2 regions of the Thermopolyspora flexuosa genome follow, and region 1 is predicted to be linked to the other one. Evidence: riboswitches for the same ligand, from Rfam matches in the RefSeq annotation. Region 1 holds a riboswitch; the other holds the start of a gene.
What was found. Region 1 has a riboswitch for S-adenosylmethionine ahead of FHX40_RS04030 (aminotransferase class V-fold PLP-dependent enzyme). Riboswitches for the same ligand answer to the same signal wherever they lie in the genome.
Positions count from the first base shown of each region.

Region 2: linked by a shared signal. The riboswitch ahead of thrC (threonine synthase) and the one ahead of FHX40_RS04030 (aminotransferase class V-fold PLP-dependent enzyme) in region 1 are both predicted to bind S-adenosylmethionine.

Region 1 is NZ_VFPQ01000001.1:909,662-917,110, reverse strand. Features, by position in the region: gene FHX40_RS04050 (GNAT family N-acetyltransferase) at 241-981, opposite strand; gene FHX40_RS04045 (DUF1684 domain-containing protein) at 1,216-2,055, opposite strand; gene FHX40_RS04040 (hypothetical protein) at 2,083-3,075, opposite strand; gene FHX40_RS04035 (glutathione S-transferase C-terminal domain-containing protein) at 3,075-3,761, opposite strand; gene FHX40_RS04030 (aminotransferase class V-fold PLP-dependent enzyme) at 4,148-5,350, opposite strand; SAM riboswitch class IV at 5,531-5,646, opposite strand; gene FHX40_RS04025 (type 2 periplasmic-binding domain-containing protein) at 5,912-6,403, shown strand; gene FHX40_RS04020 (MerR family transcriptional regulator) at 6,524-6,922, shown strand; gene FHX40_RS04015 (aldo/keto reductase) at 6,941-7,449, shown strand, end outside.
Region 2 is NZ_VFPQ01000003.1:21,198-28,646, forward strand. Features, by position in the region: gene FHX40_RS24760 (alpha,alpha-trehalose-phosphate synthase (UDP-forming)) at 1-499, opposite strand, end outside; gene FHX40_RS24765 (RNA polymerase sigma factor) at 641-1,192, shown strand; SAM riboswitch class I at 1,488-1,627, shown strand; gene thrC (threonine synthase) at 1,644-2,963, shown strand; gene FHX40_RS24775 (MoaD/ThiS family protein) at 2,977-3,252, shown strand; gene FHX40_RS24780 (cold-shock protein) at 3,686-3,886, shown strand; gene groL (chaperonin GroEL) at 4,242-5,864, shown strand; gene FHX40_RS24790 (HelD family protein) at 5,993-7,449, opposite strand, start outside.

The DNA of each region.
Region 1 (7,449 bases):
CGCGGCCCCGGCGTCCGCGTCGCCGAATCCCCGACACGATGCACCGCGCCGCCGGCAGGGGCACGGGCACGACCTCGGCCCTCATCGTCAGGAGCGGGCGGAAGGAACGGGCCCGGTTCGCCGTGCGGCACCCTCTTCTCGACGGAGTGGAGCGGGTCCGGTACGGCGAGCCGCCCGGTTACGGCGTGCCGCAACCGCTGCCAACGGTCACGACGCGCTCCGTGCCGGGGTGTGGGTCGCTCACCCGACCGGGACGTTCTCCGGAACCCGCACGCTGCCGAACATGACCTCGCGGCGCAGCCGGAACCCCAGGGACTCGTACAGCCGGATGGCGTTGGTGTTGTCGGCGGCGGCGTGCAGGAACGGGGTCTCGCCACGGGCCCGGATGCCCGCGGCGACCGCGCGCACGAGCCGGGTGGCGAGCCCCTGGCGGCGGAACTCCGGGTCGGTGCAGACCGCGCTGATCTCGGTCCAGCCCGGCGGGTGCAGCCGCTCCCCGGCCATCGCGACGAGCCGGCCGTTCCGGCGGATGCCCAGGTAGACGCCCATCTCGATGGTGCGCGGCCGGAACGGCCCGGGCTGGGTGCGGGCGACGAGGTCAAGCATCTCGGGCACGTCGTCGGCCTTGAGCCGGACCGCCTCCGGGTCGGGCGCGGGCGCCACGCCGTCGCCGGCGAGCTGCACGCCCGGGATGAGCGCCACCACCTCCCAGCCGGGCGGCGGGTCGGTGAGCCCGGCCACCGTCACCACCGCGCCCGGACCGGCGAGCGCGGCGAGGTCGGCCCAGTCGGACGGGCGCGGGTCCGGCGGCAGGGCGAGGAACGGCGAGACGTCCTCCGGGTAGCGCACCACGTCGCCGCGCCGCTCGGCGAAGTGCGCGTGCGGGCCGGTGAGCGACGCCCATGCGGCGTGGTCGAGCACGTGCCGCCCGGCCGCCCGCCCGTTCCCGGCCGATCTGTTCACCTCTGTCCTTTCGGTCATCGCTCACCCTTCCGGTCTTGCGGTCGCCGGGCACAACCCGTCCACTGTCGCACCTCGCCACCGGCGAGGCCCGGGCTTCCGGCGCATCGGGCGCGCCACGCCCGCTCGCGGCGGGCGGAGCGCCCGCGGGCCTGCGGAGAGACGCGCAGGCCCGCGGGCAGGGCACCGTCGCCCGCCCGGGAGGTGGCCGATCGGGCGGGCGGCGGTCCCGGTCGCGTGAGGCGGTCCGCGTGGTCAGCCGTGCCTGCGGGGATCCTTCTCCCCCGCCTCGATCGCGACCGGGAGCCTGTTCTCGGGCGGCGGCAGCGGGCAGGTGGCGAACTTCGTGTACGCGCAGGGCAGGTTCACCGCCCGGTTGAAGTCGAGGACGACGGTGCCGTCGGCGGCGGGCGGGTCGATGGCGAGCGAGCGGTTCGCCGGGTACGTGGTGACGCCCGAGGTCGCGTCGGTGAACAGCGCCAGCAGGGCGCCCGGCGTGCGGCCGTTGAACACGGTGAGGCTCAGCGCCTGGCCGTCGAGCTCGAACTCCACCCGCGCGGGCGCGTCGTACACGTGCTGCAGCCCCTCCACCACCGCGCCGACGGTGGTCGGCCGGGGCGCGTCGAACGGCACGTAGCGGCCGGTGACCACCCAGCGCGGGTCCGGCGGGAAGGCCGGCGTGCCGGTGTAGCCGGTGCGCACCGGGTTGTCCGGGTGGCGGGGCCGCACGATGTCGTTCCCGCCGCGCCGGGCGACCTCGATCACCGCGTCGCCCCACCGCGCCTTGATCTCGCCGCGCTCGGGGATCACCCCGAACACGTACCGCCCGCCCACCGTCTCGCCGTCGACGACGAGCTCCTCGCCGGGGGCGAGGGTGACGACCACGCCGTCCGGGCCGGTCGACCACTCCCCCGGCGCGTCGGGCAGCCGCTGCGGCTCCTCGGTGAGCCAGTGCAGCCCGGTGATGGCGAGGAAGCCGTGCCGGTCGGCCCGGGCGGCCTCGTGCCGCCGGTGCCACTCCTCCCAGTCGCGGACGAACGCCTCAAGGTCGGCCGTCCCTGCGGGGGACGGAGTGCCGGTGGCGCGCGGTGCCATGTCTGCTCCTTCGCGGGAAGGCGGTTTCTATACTATTCCTACCTGATATATCGGACTAGTCTCCGGAAGCGCGACCGGCGACGGGGCGTCGATGAGGGTCTTCGCCCGTACCTGCCCCGGTACACCCGGGCTGCCCGCCCGCCACATCCCGGCCACGCGGTCCGCGGTGACCCAGGCGTCGGCGCCGAGGAACGTGACGATCCCCGCCCGGGCGAGCGCGAGCAGCTCGCGCTGCCGGTCCGGGGACGGCCCGCCGGTGACGAAGCCGTACAGGTCGAGGTAGGCGGGGTCGATCCCGCCGGCCGTGCCGGCGAGCGCGTCGAGCACCCGGCGCATCGCGTGCACGAGCGCGAGGTCCGCGCTGTACGCCGGGTTCGTCCGCCGGTCGATGTCCGCGACGAGGTAGCCGCGCATCCAGCGCTGCAGGCCGTCGGAGTCGCCGAACCGGATCCCGTGCAGCGGCCGGTCGAGCCGGTCGAGGTTGAGCCGGTCGGCGTGCCCGGGTACGGCCCGGCGGATGAGCGCCCGCATCGCCTTGCCGTCCCACGGCTCGGCCGCGTACGCCGCGGCGAACTCGTCCCACCGCATGCGCACCCGCTCCGGGTGCCGCCGGAACAGCTCGTGGTAGTACGCGTAGGCGAGCTCCTTGGCGATGTGCGGCCACACGTCCCGCCGGTAGTCGAGCGGCCCGTCCGGCAGGTCGCCCAGGAATCCGCCGTACGGCGGCGGCTCCTCGAGCGGGTAGCCGATCCGGGTGCGGTACGGCACGCCGCGCCGGGAGCCGACGAACAGCAGCGGCTCGTCGCCGCTCGCCGCGTACACCGGCTGCCCGTCGACGCCCGGCCGGAAGCCGCCCCCGCGCCCCACGGTGAGCGGCTCCAGCAGGTCCAGGAACGCGGGCCCGGCCCCGCGCACGATCACCGGCTCGCCCGCGGGCACCCGGTCGAGCACGAGCCCGTCGACGTGCCCGGCCGACAGGTAGACCAGGCCGTGCTCGTACGCGAATCCGGCGGGCTCCATCACGGGCGCTCTCGCCCGTGCGGCGACTCCCAGTCGGCGACGTACGGCTCGACGAGGATGCGCCAGGGCGCGTCGTGGAAGTAGGGCGGGGGCGGCGCCTCGGGCAGCCGGGCGATCGCCGGGAAGTCCGTGGTGTCCCGGAACGGCCGGTGCTGGTAGAGGTCCCGGGCGTACGCCCACAGCCGGGGGAAGTCGACGAGCCGCAGCTTGCTGATCCGGGCGAACGGGTTGTAGCCGCGGTCGTAACGCACCAGCAGCGTCCACAGCCGGATGTCCGGCTCGGTGATCCGCGGGCCGAGCAGGAACCGGGTGCGGGCGAGCCGCCCGTCGAACTCGTGGAACACGGCGGTGAGCCGCCGCCGCTCGGCGGTGTACTCCTCCTGCGTGGCCGCCGCGGCGACCCGGCGGATGGTGCCGGCGACGTACTCGTCGATCACGGCGTCGAGCTCGGCGATCTCCCGGTGCAGCCGGGCCGGGAACAGCCGGGAGACCGGCACGCCGCCGTGCAGGGCGAGCGCCCGGATCACCGCGACCCGGTGCGCCTCCGGGCCGTCCACCGGCGGGTACGGGTCGGGCAGGTCGGTGAGGGCGGCGCCGCCGGAGTGCGGCGGTTCCGGGAGTGACGGCGACGGGAAAGCGGTGTCGGATCTCGTGTCGGGCGCGATGTCGATGGTGATTTCGGGCATGGTGCTCCCTCGGTGAAATGCGGAAATTCCGGCAGGGTCAGCGAGCGAGGGAGCGGGGACACCGTGCGCTGAGCACGCGACACAGGTCGATGTGCAGCCGGGCGACGAGGAACGGGGAGACGGGTGCGCCCCTACGCCCGGTGGTGGGGAGGATCATGACCACCTCGCCTTCCGTGTGGCGTGCGAGCGCCTGACAAGCTAACCCATTTAAACAGTAGGAAATACCTGGATTCTTGTCAACGCCTGACGGAATTCGGTCAAGGCGATCCTCGTCACACCGCTCGCCGAATTCGCCCTGCTCGCCCCTTCATTATCTTTTGTCCAATTCCTCGATGGCATTTCCGGCCGCGCCCGCCGTACCGGAGCGCGGCCGGGCCGGGGCGGCGTCAGCGGCGCACGATGTCGTGGAGCGCCGCGACGAGCCGGTCGATGTGCTCCTCGGTGGTGCCGATGCCGATCGAGGCGCGGACCGCGGCGCCGGTCCCGTCCGCGCAGTCGCCCTCCTCGCCGAGCAGCGCGCGCACGAACGGGTGGGCGCAGAACCGGCCGTCGCGCACGCCGATGCCGTACTCGGTGCTGAGGATCTCGGCCACCTCGCGGGCGGGGTGCCCGGCCACGGTGAACGACACCACGCCGATGCGGGGGTGGTCCGGCCCCCACAGCGCCAGCTCCCGCACCCCCTCGGGCAGGCCGGCGCGCAGCCGGGCGGTGAGCCGCTCCTCGTGCCGCACGATCGGGGTCCAGCCGGTGGCGGTCAGCGCCTCGCACGCGGCGGCGAGCGCGATCGCGCCGAGCACGTTCGGCGTGCCCGCCTCGTGCCGCTGCTCGGGGTCGGTGCTCCACTCCACCTCGTCGGCGACGTTCCGGGTGGCCCCGCCGCCGCGCAGGTACGGCTCGGCCTGCGCGAGCCAGTCCGGCCGCCCGACCAGCGCGCCCGCGCCGAACGGCGCGTACAGCTTGTGGCCGGAGAACGCCACGTAGTCCAGGTCGAGCGCGGCCACCGCGAGCCGCCGGTGCGGGGCGTACTGCGCGGCGTCCACCGCGATCCGGGCGCCGCGCTCGTGCGCGACGTGCGCGAGCGCGGCGATCGGCCACAGCTCGCCGGTGACGTTCGAGGCGGCGGTGACCACGAGCAGCTTGGGGCCGTCGATCGCGGCCAGGGCCTCGTCGGCGGCGCGCACCGCCTCGCCCGGGGAGGCGGGCGGCGCGAGGCGCACCGCGCGCGGCCACGGCAGCAGCGAGGCGTGGTGCTCGCTGTCGAACACCACCACCGTGGTGCCCTCGGGCAGGCACCGGGCGAGCAGGTTCATCGCGTCGGTGGTGTTGCGGGTGAACACCACGGCGTCGCCGGGCCGCGCGCCCGCGAACGCCCGTACCGTGTGCCGGGCCCGCTCGTAGCGGGCGGTGGTGAGCCGGGAGGCGTACCCGGCGCCGCGGTGCACGCTGGAGTAGGCCGGCAGCGCCTCGGCGACGGCCGCGCGCACCGGCTCCAGACACGGCGCGCTCGCGGCGTAGTCGAGGTTCGCGTACGGCACCTGCCGCCCGTCGGCGAGCGGGACGAGCAGGTCGGATCCGACCACGGCGGGCAGCGGACACTCGGCGGCGCCGGTCGAGGCGTCGGCCGGAACGCCGGCCGGCGTAGCGGCCGGCGCAGCCGCGGCGACCGCATCGGTGGCGGCGTCGACGGTGGCAGCGGTGTTGGCAGCGTCGAGAATGGTCAGAATGGACACGTCACACCCCCAGGGGCCATCGGCCCCCGTCGTTCGGGGGGCCCGCGCTTGCCCGACGCACCTCGCGCCGGGCCAGGTCTTCACCCGGGGCACCCCGCCGCAGGACGGAGGGTTGCCGGCCAGCAAGCCGGGGCTTAGCGCTGGCTCTCGTGACCTCGTTCGGAACTATAACCCGATCAATCCCGACTCGCGCAACAGGTATCCACGAATAACCCTCTAAACAAGTAGGACTTGACGGGAAAATCCCCTCGTGCTGGAGTGAGAACATGCGCACGCAGGCCCTGCTGACCCGGCGGGGGCACATCGACCTCTGCCGCATCGGGTCGTCCCTGTGTCTCGGCTGACCCGCTGATCCCGCGGCCCCGACCTCACGGTGCCGACTTCACGGCGCCGTCCTCACCGATCGCACCGCACCGACCGGTGCCGATCCCACCGCGCCGCGGCGGCCGCCCCGCCCCGGCCGCTTCGCCGTACCGCCCGCCCACCGCCGTACCGCTGGGGTCGGGCACGAACCAGGAGAAGATCCTGCTCGACTGGGACCGGCAGAACCGGGAGGCCGGGCTCAAGCCGGTCGAGGTGCAGTACTACCAGCAGGCCGCCGACACCTACCTGGCGCTGAAGTCCGGCCGCATCCAGGCGTACTTCGGGCCGTACCCGACCGCCGCGTACCACTCCGCGGTGAGCGGCGACACCAAGATCGTCGGCACCTACTCGGGCGGCGGCGCCAGTCGGCAGGGCCTCATCGCGGCGATGACGAGGAAGGGCAACGGGCTCGCCGAGCCGGTCCGGGACGCGATCAACGTCGTGATCAAAAACGGCAAATATCGGCAGGTGCTCGCCCGCTGGGGCCTGGAGAAGGAGGCGGTGCCCGAGTCCCTGGTCAACCCGCCCGGGCTGCCCCGCGAGGGCTGACCCGCCGCAGGGTCACGCCGCCGGTACGGCCCGGCCTGCGGCGTGGCCCGCCGTACCGGAAACCCCGCGTTGACGGCCCGGGATTGACGGCCCGTACGCCGCGGGTGTGAGACTGCGCGCATGAGCACGTGCATGACGATCGCGGAGGTGGCGAAGCGCACCGGACTCACCCCGCACACCCTGCGGTACTACGAGCGCGAGGGACTGCTGCTGCGCGAGGTGGACCGGTCGTCCACGGGGCGCCGGCTCTACCACGAGGACGACATCACCTGGATCCGGCTCATCACCCGCCTGCGCGCCACCGGCATGCCGATCCGGGAGGTACGGCGGTACGCCGAGCTGGCCCGGGCCGGTGACGCCACCCGGCGGGAGCGGCTGGAGCTGCTGCGCGCCCACCGGCGGCGGGTGATCGAGCGGCTCACCGTGATCGAGGAGCACCTCAAGGCGATCGACTACAAGATCGAGTTCTACGAGGAGTGCTGCCGCCCCCTCGGCCGCTTGACTTCGAGCGCGCTCTAACGGCTTCAATCCGGGGGCATGACGGACCTGAACATCGGCACCAGAACCTTGGGGAAGGCGTCCCCGCTGACCGTGTCCACGCTCGGGCTCGGCTGCATGGGGATGTCCGCGTTCTACGGGGCCGCCGACGAGGACACGGCGATCGCCGTGATCCACCGGGCGCTCGATCTCGGGGTCACGTTCCTCGACACGGCCGACAGCTACGGCCCGTTCACCAACGAGCGGCTGGTCGGCAAGGCGATCGCCGGGCGGCGGGACGAGGTGGTGCTCGCCACCAAGTTCGGCCGGGTGCAGCGGCCCGACGGCAGCGTGGTCATCGACGGCCACCCCGAGTACGTGCGCGCCGCCTGCGACGCCTCGCTGCAGCGGCTCGGGGTGGACCACATCGACCTCTACTACCAGCACCGGGTGGACAAGACGGTCCCGATCGAGGAGACCGTGGGCGCGATGGCCGAGCTCGTCCAGGCGGGCAAGGTGCGGCACATCGGGCTGTCCGAGGCGTCGGCGGCGACCATCCGCCGCGCCCA
Region 2 (7,449 bases), on a different contig from region 1:
GCCGCAGGGCGCGGAGCATCGCCGGGGTGAGCGTGAGGTGGTAGTCCTGCACCAGCACGCGCGCGCCGTGCGCGGCCTCCTCGGCGAGCGCCGCGGCGAACATCGCGTTGTAGTCCTGGTACGACTCCCACTCGCGGCGGAACCGCGCCCCGAACGACGGGGTGTTCGGGGTGTCGTAGAGCAGGTGGTGGACGAACCACAGCGTGGAGTTCGCCACGTCGTTGTAGGCGCGGTGGAACGTGGCCGGGGGGATGTCGAGCATGCGCAGCGGCCCGGTCGGATGCCCGGCGAGGTCGAGCCGCCCGCCCGGGGCCGCCCGCGCCGCGCCGCGGTCCCCGTCGGTGAGCGCGGCGCAGATCCACAGCGGCGGGTCGTCGTCCCCGAGCTGGGAGAGCCCGGAGACCAGGCCGCCGCCGCCGCGCCGCATGGTGAGCCCGCCGTCCGCGGACGGGGTGAACGAAACCGGCCCCCGGTTGGAGGCGACCAGGACCGTGTGCATCGTCCTGTGCATCGTCCGCTCCACTCGCTCGTGCCCCTCGCCGGCGGCTCCCCAAGCAAGCAGGCTAACCAAAGACGACCCGCGCCAATAGGATGACGGCGCGACGAGGCGCGCGATCACACGCCGATGGGAGTCTGCGAGATGGCGCTGGACGAGACGACCGAACACCTTGCCCGGGCGGCCGCGCGAGGGGATCAGCGTTCGCTCGGCGAACTGCTCGCCCGCATCGAGCCGGACGTGCTCCGGCACTGTCAGCGGCTGCTGCCGTACCCGCAGGACGCGGAGGAGGCGAGCCAGGACGCGCTGCTCGCGGTGGCCCGCAACATCGGGCGCTTCGAGGGCCGGGCGAAGTTCAGCACCTGGCTGCACATCGTGACCGCGAACTGCGCCCGCACCACCTACCGCAGCCTCAAGCGCCGGGCCTCCGAGCAGGCCGGGGAGCTGCCCGAGCAGCGGCCGGACCCGCACCGGGTGAGCGTGATCGCGGGCTCCCGGCTCGACCTGCTCGACGCGATGGAGGCGCTCGAGGCCGACAAGCCCGAACTCGCCCAGGCGCTGGTGTTACGGGACATCTGCCAGCTCGACTACGCCGAGGTCGCCGACCAGCTCGGCATCCCGCTCGGCACCGCCAAGTCCCGCATCCACCAGGCCCGCAAGTACGTGCAGTCCATGCTCGGCGAGGCGTACGGCTGAGCCGCCCGCGCGCCGGGCCGCGCCGCGGCCGGGCACGCCCGCGGCCGGTCACACTGTGTAATCGACCCCGGCGGGCGCACGGCGGCGCATCTCGACACGTGAGACACCCCATCGGCGCGGCGAGACCCCGTTGTACAGTCTTTATCGAGACCGGTGTGGTCTGGGCCGCACAGTGTGGTGTTGTCCGGTTGATTGCTGGTTTCCCCCGATCGTGGGCGGCAGGTGACGCCGATCACCGAGGGTGACCGCCCTGATCGATTCGCTCCGCGGAGGTCTCCGCGGGTACAACTGAAGACGCTCATCCAGAGGGGTGGAGGGACCGGCCCGATGAAGCCCCGGCAACCCTCCCGGTGCACTTCTCGCGAATCGCGAGGCCGCCCGGGACAGGTGCCAATTCCGGCCCACGGCCAAGGTGGTCGTGGGTGAAGATGAGGAGAAAGGCCTCGCTTTCATGGCGCTTGCAAGCACGGAATCCGTCAGCACGTCCACGTCCACGTCCTACGACTTCGGCCCGGCCGTCGGCCTCTCCTGTCGCGAATGCGGAGCCCTGTACGATCTGGGGCCCAATTTCGCGTGTATCGAGTGTTTCGGGCCACTCGAGGTGGCCTACCCCTGGAGCACCGGCCGCGAGCTCGCCGCCGACCAGGTCGGGGAGGCGCTGCGGGCGAGGATCGAGAGCGGGCCGGGCAGCATCTGGCGGTACGCCCCGCTGCTGCCGGTGCCGGCCGACGTGGCGACCAAGCCCAACCTCGCGCCGGGCTGGACGAAGCTGGTGAAGGCCGACAACCTCGCCAAGGAACTCGGGCTGCGCAGCCTGCACGTGAAGGACGACTCGGGCAACCCGACGCACTCCTTCAAGGACCGGGTCGTGGCGATCGCGCTCGAGGCGGCCCGCACCTTCGGGTTCCACACCCTGTCGTGCTCCTCGACCGGCAACCTCGCCGGCGCCGTCACCGCGGCCGCCGCGCGCGCCGGGCTCGACGCCTGCGTGTTCATCCCGGCGGGCCTGGAGGAGGCCAAGATCGTGATGGCCTCCGTGTACGGCAAGCGGCTGGTGGCGATCGAGGGCACCTACGACGACGTCAACCGGTTCTGCTCGGAGCTGATCGGCGACCCGATCGGCGAGAAGTGGGGGTTCGTCAACGTCAACCTGCGCCCCTACTACGCCGAGGGCTCCAAGACGCTCGCCTACGAGATCGCCGAGCAGCTCGGCTGGCGGCTGCCGGACAACGTGGTGATCCCGGTGGCCTCCGGCTCCCAGCTCACCAAGATCGACAAGGGCTTCCAGGAGCTGATCAAGCTGGGGCTCGTCGAGGAGAAGCCCTACAGGATCTTCGGCGCCCAGGCCGCGGGCTGCGCCCCGGTCTCGGCCGCGTTCAAGGCCGGCCACGACGTGGTCCGGCCGGTGCGGCCGGACACGATCGCCAAGTCGCTGGCGATCGGCAACCCGGCCGACGGGCCGTACGTGCTCGACATCGCCCGCCGTACCGGGGGCGCGGTCGAGGACGTGACCGACGAGGAGATCGTCGACGCCGTGCACCTGCTCGCCCGCACCGAGGGCATCTTCGCCGAGACCGCGGGCGGGGTCACCGTGGGCGTGCTGCGCAAGCTCGTCGCGGACGGCCGGATCGATCCCGACGCGGAGACGGTGGTGCTCAACACCGGGGACGGCCTCAAGACGCTCGACGCGGTGTCGGCCGGCGCCCGGCCCACCGCCACGATCCGCCCGTCGCTCGACGCGTACCGCGCCGCCTTCCCGGACAATTCCTGAAAGGTTTGCAATTATGGCTGTCTCAGTGCGGATTCCGACGATTCTCCGTACCTACACGCAGGGTGCCGCCGAGGTCACGGGCGAGGGCGCCACGCTTCGCGAGGTGCTGCAGAAGCTCGACGCGGACTACCCGGGGATCGGCGCCCGAATTCTGGATGACCAGGGCAGGATTCGCCGTTTTGTCAACGTCTATGTGGGCGAGGAGGACGTGCGTTTCGCCGACGGCCTCGACACCGCGACGCCCGACGGATCGTTGATCTCGATTATCCCGGCCGTGGCCGGCGGCTGACGCCCGGCGACGGCGTCGGTACGGCACGCGTCGTGGCGATACCTCGGTGTCGCCGGCGATACCGGCGCGTGCGAAACCGCACCGACGCCGGACCGGGCCGGTGAGGGATGACGCCCGCGTGCGGACGCCGCAACGCGGGCGTCTCGGCTTTTGTTCGCCCACGGCGTACGCTCGCTATCGCCGCCGAAGTTTGCGAAACGGGATACAAAATACGAATTCGCGGAGAGTTTCCGGTGTGCCGGGTGCAAATCGGTACGCCGGGCGGGAACGCCAAGCGTGAGTTTTGCGGTTGACTCTGTTGCCCCACGGCATGCCACAGGTATCGTCGAATGCGATCGACGCGTTCGGGAGGTTTCCCCGGCTTCCCGGATCGTCGGTCATGGGCCTCGCGGTGAAATGGGCGAGGTTCTGGCCCAGCAAGAGGAGTCGGAAAGTGGCGCAGGGCACCGTCAAGTGGTTCAACGCGGAGAAGGGCTACGGCTTCATCGCGGTAGACGGTGGTAAGGATGTTTTCGTCCATTACTCCGCGATCCTGATGGACGGGTACAAGTCGCTCGAGCAGGGGCAGCGGGTCGAGTTCGAGATCACGCAGGGCCAGAAGGGTCCGCAGGCCGAATCGGTGCGGCCGTTCTGACGCGAACTCACGACACGGCAAGGGCTCGGTCCCGCGGCGGCGACCGAGCCCTTTTGGGTCCCTCCGCAGGTGCGTCACAGGGCGTCGCGTCAAGGTGCGGGCAAAGGTGCTTGAGAGCCCTTTTGAGCGGCCTTTCGGGCACATATCTCCAGGTCGCAGGGCTTGCGCTTGCACTCGCGGGGGTAGAGTGCTAGACAGTTCGTTGGCACTCTCCTGTCGAGAGTGACAACCGGATCGAGGCGATGGGGCCTTGCCGAACCGCGCGAGTGGGGTCGCGGCCGAGGCAGGACCATGCCGTCGCGGGCGTCGGCTCGATCCGCTGCAAGCCACCCTCTGTCTGGGAGGTCTCAGCCTTATGGCAGCCAAGATGATCGCGTTTGACGAGGACGCCCGGCGCGGTCTCGAGCGCGGTATGAACCAGCTCGCCGACGCCGTGAAGGTGACGCTCGGCCCGAAGGGCCGCAACGTCGTGCTGGAGAAGAAGTGGGGTGCCCCCACGATCACCAACGACGGCGTGTCGATCGCCAAGGAGATCGAGCTCGAGGACCCCTGGGAGAAGATCGGCGCCGAGCTGGTGAAGGAGGTCGCCAAGAAGACGGACGACGTCGCGGGCGACGGCACCACCACCGCCACCGTGCTCGCCCAGGCCCTGGTACGCGAGGGTCTGCGGAACGTTGCCGCCGGTGCGAACCCGATGGCGCTGAAGCGCGGCATCGAGGCCGCCGTTGAGCGCGTGAGCGAAGAGCTTTCCAAGATCGCCAAGGACGTCGAGACCAAGGAGCAGATCGCCTCCACGGCCTCCATCTCCGCCGGCGACACCCAGATCGGCGAGATGATCGCCGAGGCGATGGACAAGGTCGGCAAGGAAGGCGTCATCACCGTCGAGGAGAGCAACACCTTCGGCCTCGAGCTCGAGCTCACCGAGGGTATGCGCTTCGACAAGGGTCTGATCTCGATGTACTTCGTGACGGACCCCGAGCGCATGGAGGCGGTCCTTGAGGACCCCTACGTCCTCGTGGTGAACGGCAAGATCTCGGCGAACAAGGACCTGCTGCCGCTGCTCGACAAGGTCGTGCAGGCCGGCAAGCCGCTGCTGATCATCGCCGAGGACGTCGAGGGCGAGGCCCTCGCCACCCTGGTCGTCAACAAGATCCGCGGCCTGTTCAAGTCCGTCGCGGTCAAGGCCCCGGGCTTCGGCGACCGCCGCAAGGCCATGCTCGGCGACATCGCCACCCTCACCGGTGGCCAGGTCATCAGCGAGGAGCTGGGTCTCAAGCTCGAGAACACCACCCTCGACATGCTCGGCCGCGCCCGCAAGGTCGTCGTCACCAAGGACGAGACCACGATCGTCGACGGTGCCGGTGACCCGCAGGAGATCGCGGGCCGCGTGAACCAGATCCGCGCCGAGATCGAGAAGACCGACTCCGACTACGACCGCGAGAAGCTGCAGGAGCGGCTCGCCAAGCTCGCCGGTGGCGTCGCCGTCATCAAGGCCGGTGCGGCCACCGAGGTCGAGCTCAAGGAGCGCAAGCACCGCATCGAGGACGCCGTCCGCAACGCGAAGGCGGCCGTCGAGGAGGGCATCGTCCCGGGTGGTGGCGTCGCCCTGCTCCAGGCCGGTGCCAAGGCCTTCGACAAGCTGGAGCTCTCCGGCGACGAGGCCACCGGTGCCCAGATCGTCAAGAAGGCCCTTGAGGAGCCGCTGAAGCAGATCGCCATCAACGCCGGCCTCGAGGGCGGCGTCGTGGTGGAGAAGGTCCGCAGCCTGCCGGCGGGCCAGGGCCTCAACGCCGCGACCGGCGAGTACGTCGACATGTTCGAGGCGGGCATCATCGACCCGGCCAAGGTGACCCGGTCGGCGCTGCAGAACGCCGCCTCGATCGCGGCCCTCTTCCTCACCACCGAGGCCGTCATCGCCGAGAAGCCGGAGAAGGAGAAGGCCGCGGCCACCCCGGGTGGCGGCGACATGGACTTCTGAGTCCCTTCCATCTCCCGATCAGCACCCATCGGGCAAAGGGGGCGGTCCGCACGGGCCGCCCCTTTCCTGTTGCCCGGGACGGCCCTCGGCGGGCCCGGGGGGTACGGCACGCCGCGGCGGCCTGCGGGCTAGACCGCGAGCGGCGCGGGCAGCGGGCGGGTGTGCAGCACGGTGAGCGAGGTGACCGCCCGGGTGAGCACGACGTAGAGCCGGGTGAGGCCGCGCGGCTCGGCCTCGGCGATCTCGGCGGGCTCGACCACGATCACGTGGTCGTACTCCAGACCCTTGGCGAGCGTGGCGGGCACGACCACGACCCGGCCGTCGGCGCCGCCGTCCGGGCCGAGCGGCGCGTACGGCACGCCGTCGAGCGCCGCGCACACGGCGGGCACGGCCGCGTCGGCGGCGATGACGCCGATCGAGCCCTCGCGGGCGAGCGCGGCCCGCACCGCGTCCGGCAGCGCCTCGGCGAGCATGGCGGCCGGCCGTACCGTGAGCGATCCGGCGCCGGGGCGCAGCGAGCGCGGCGCGGCGAGGCCGGGGGCGATCGCGGGGAGCAGGCGGGCGGCGAAGTCGAGCACCTCCCGGGGCACCCGGAAGCCCACGACCAGCTCGGTGACCTCGCCGCCGGCGACGCCGAGGTGGCCGAGCACCTCCTGCCAGGACCGGGCCGACCAGGGCGTGGTGCCCTGCGCGAGGTCGCCGAGCACGGTCGCCGACCCGGCGCGGCACCGCCGCCCGATGGCGCGCAGCTGCATCGGCGAGAGGTCCTGGGCCTCGTCCACCACGATGTGGGCGAGCGACGGGGTGCGCTCGATGAGGTCGGCGAGCTCGTCGAGCAGCGCCGCGTCCGCGGCCGTCCACCGGGCGGACCGCGCCGACCGGTACGGCCTGCGCCACAGCAGCCGCTCCCGCTCGGCCGCGGTGAGGTCGTTCCGTGCCGCGGCGGCGAGGAAGTCCGGGTCGGAGTAGAGGCGGAACAGCACCTGCTGCGGGGTGAGCCTCGGCCAGATGCGGTCGAGCAGCCGCCTGACCGGCTGGGACCGGGCGACCGCGTCCTGCACCCGGTCGTCGGGGGCCTCGCCGCGGCGCTCCATGCGGACGAGCACCTCGTGGGCGAGCCGCTGGGCCAGGGCGGCGCGGCCGGGGCCGTACCGGCCGGTGCCGCGCAGCGAGGCGACGATCTCGCTCACCTCGTAATCGGCGACCCGGTAGCGGCTCGCGCCCTTGGTGTAGACGAGCCCCTCCTCCGGTTTGGTGACGTGCGCCCACAGCGCGCGGCGGAGCACCGCGGCCATGCGCGCGTCGCCCTTGATCGCCGCGGTCTCCGGGTCCTCGTCGGCGACGTTCCCGGTGGCGCCGAGCAGGTCGGCCACGGTGGTCTGCTCCACGGTGACCTCGCCGAGCGCGGGCAGCACCGCGGAGATATAGCCGAGGAAGGCCCGGTTCGGGCCGACGATCAGCACCCCGTCGCGCTGCAGCCGCTCGCGGTGGGTGAACAGCAGGTAGGCGGCGCGGTGCAGGCCGACCGCGGTCTTCCCGGTGCCGGGCGCGCCCTGCACGCAGACGGTGCGGCCGAGGTCGCGGC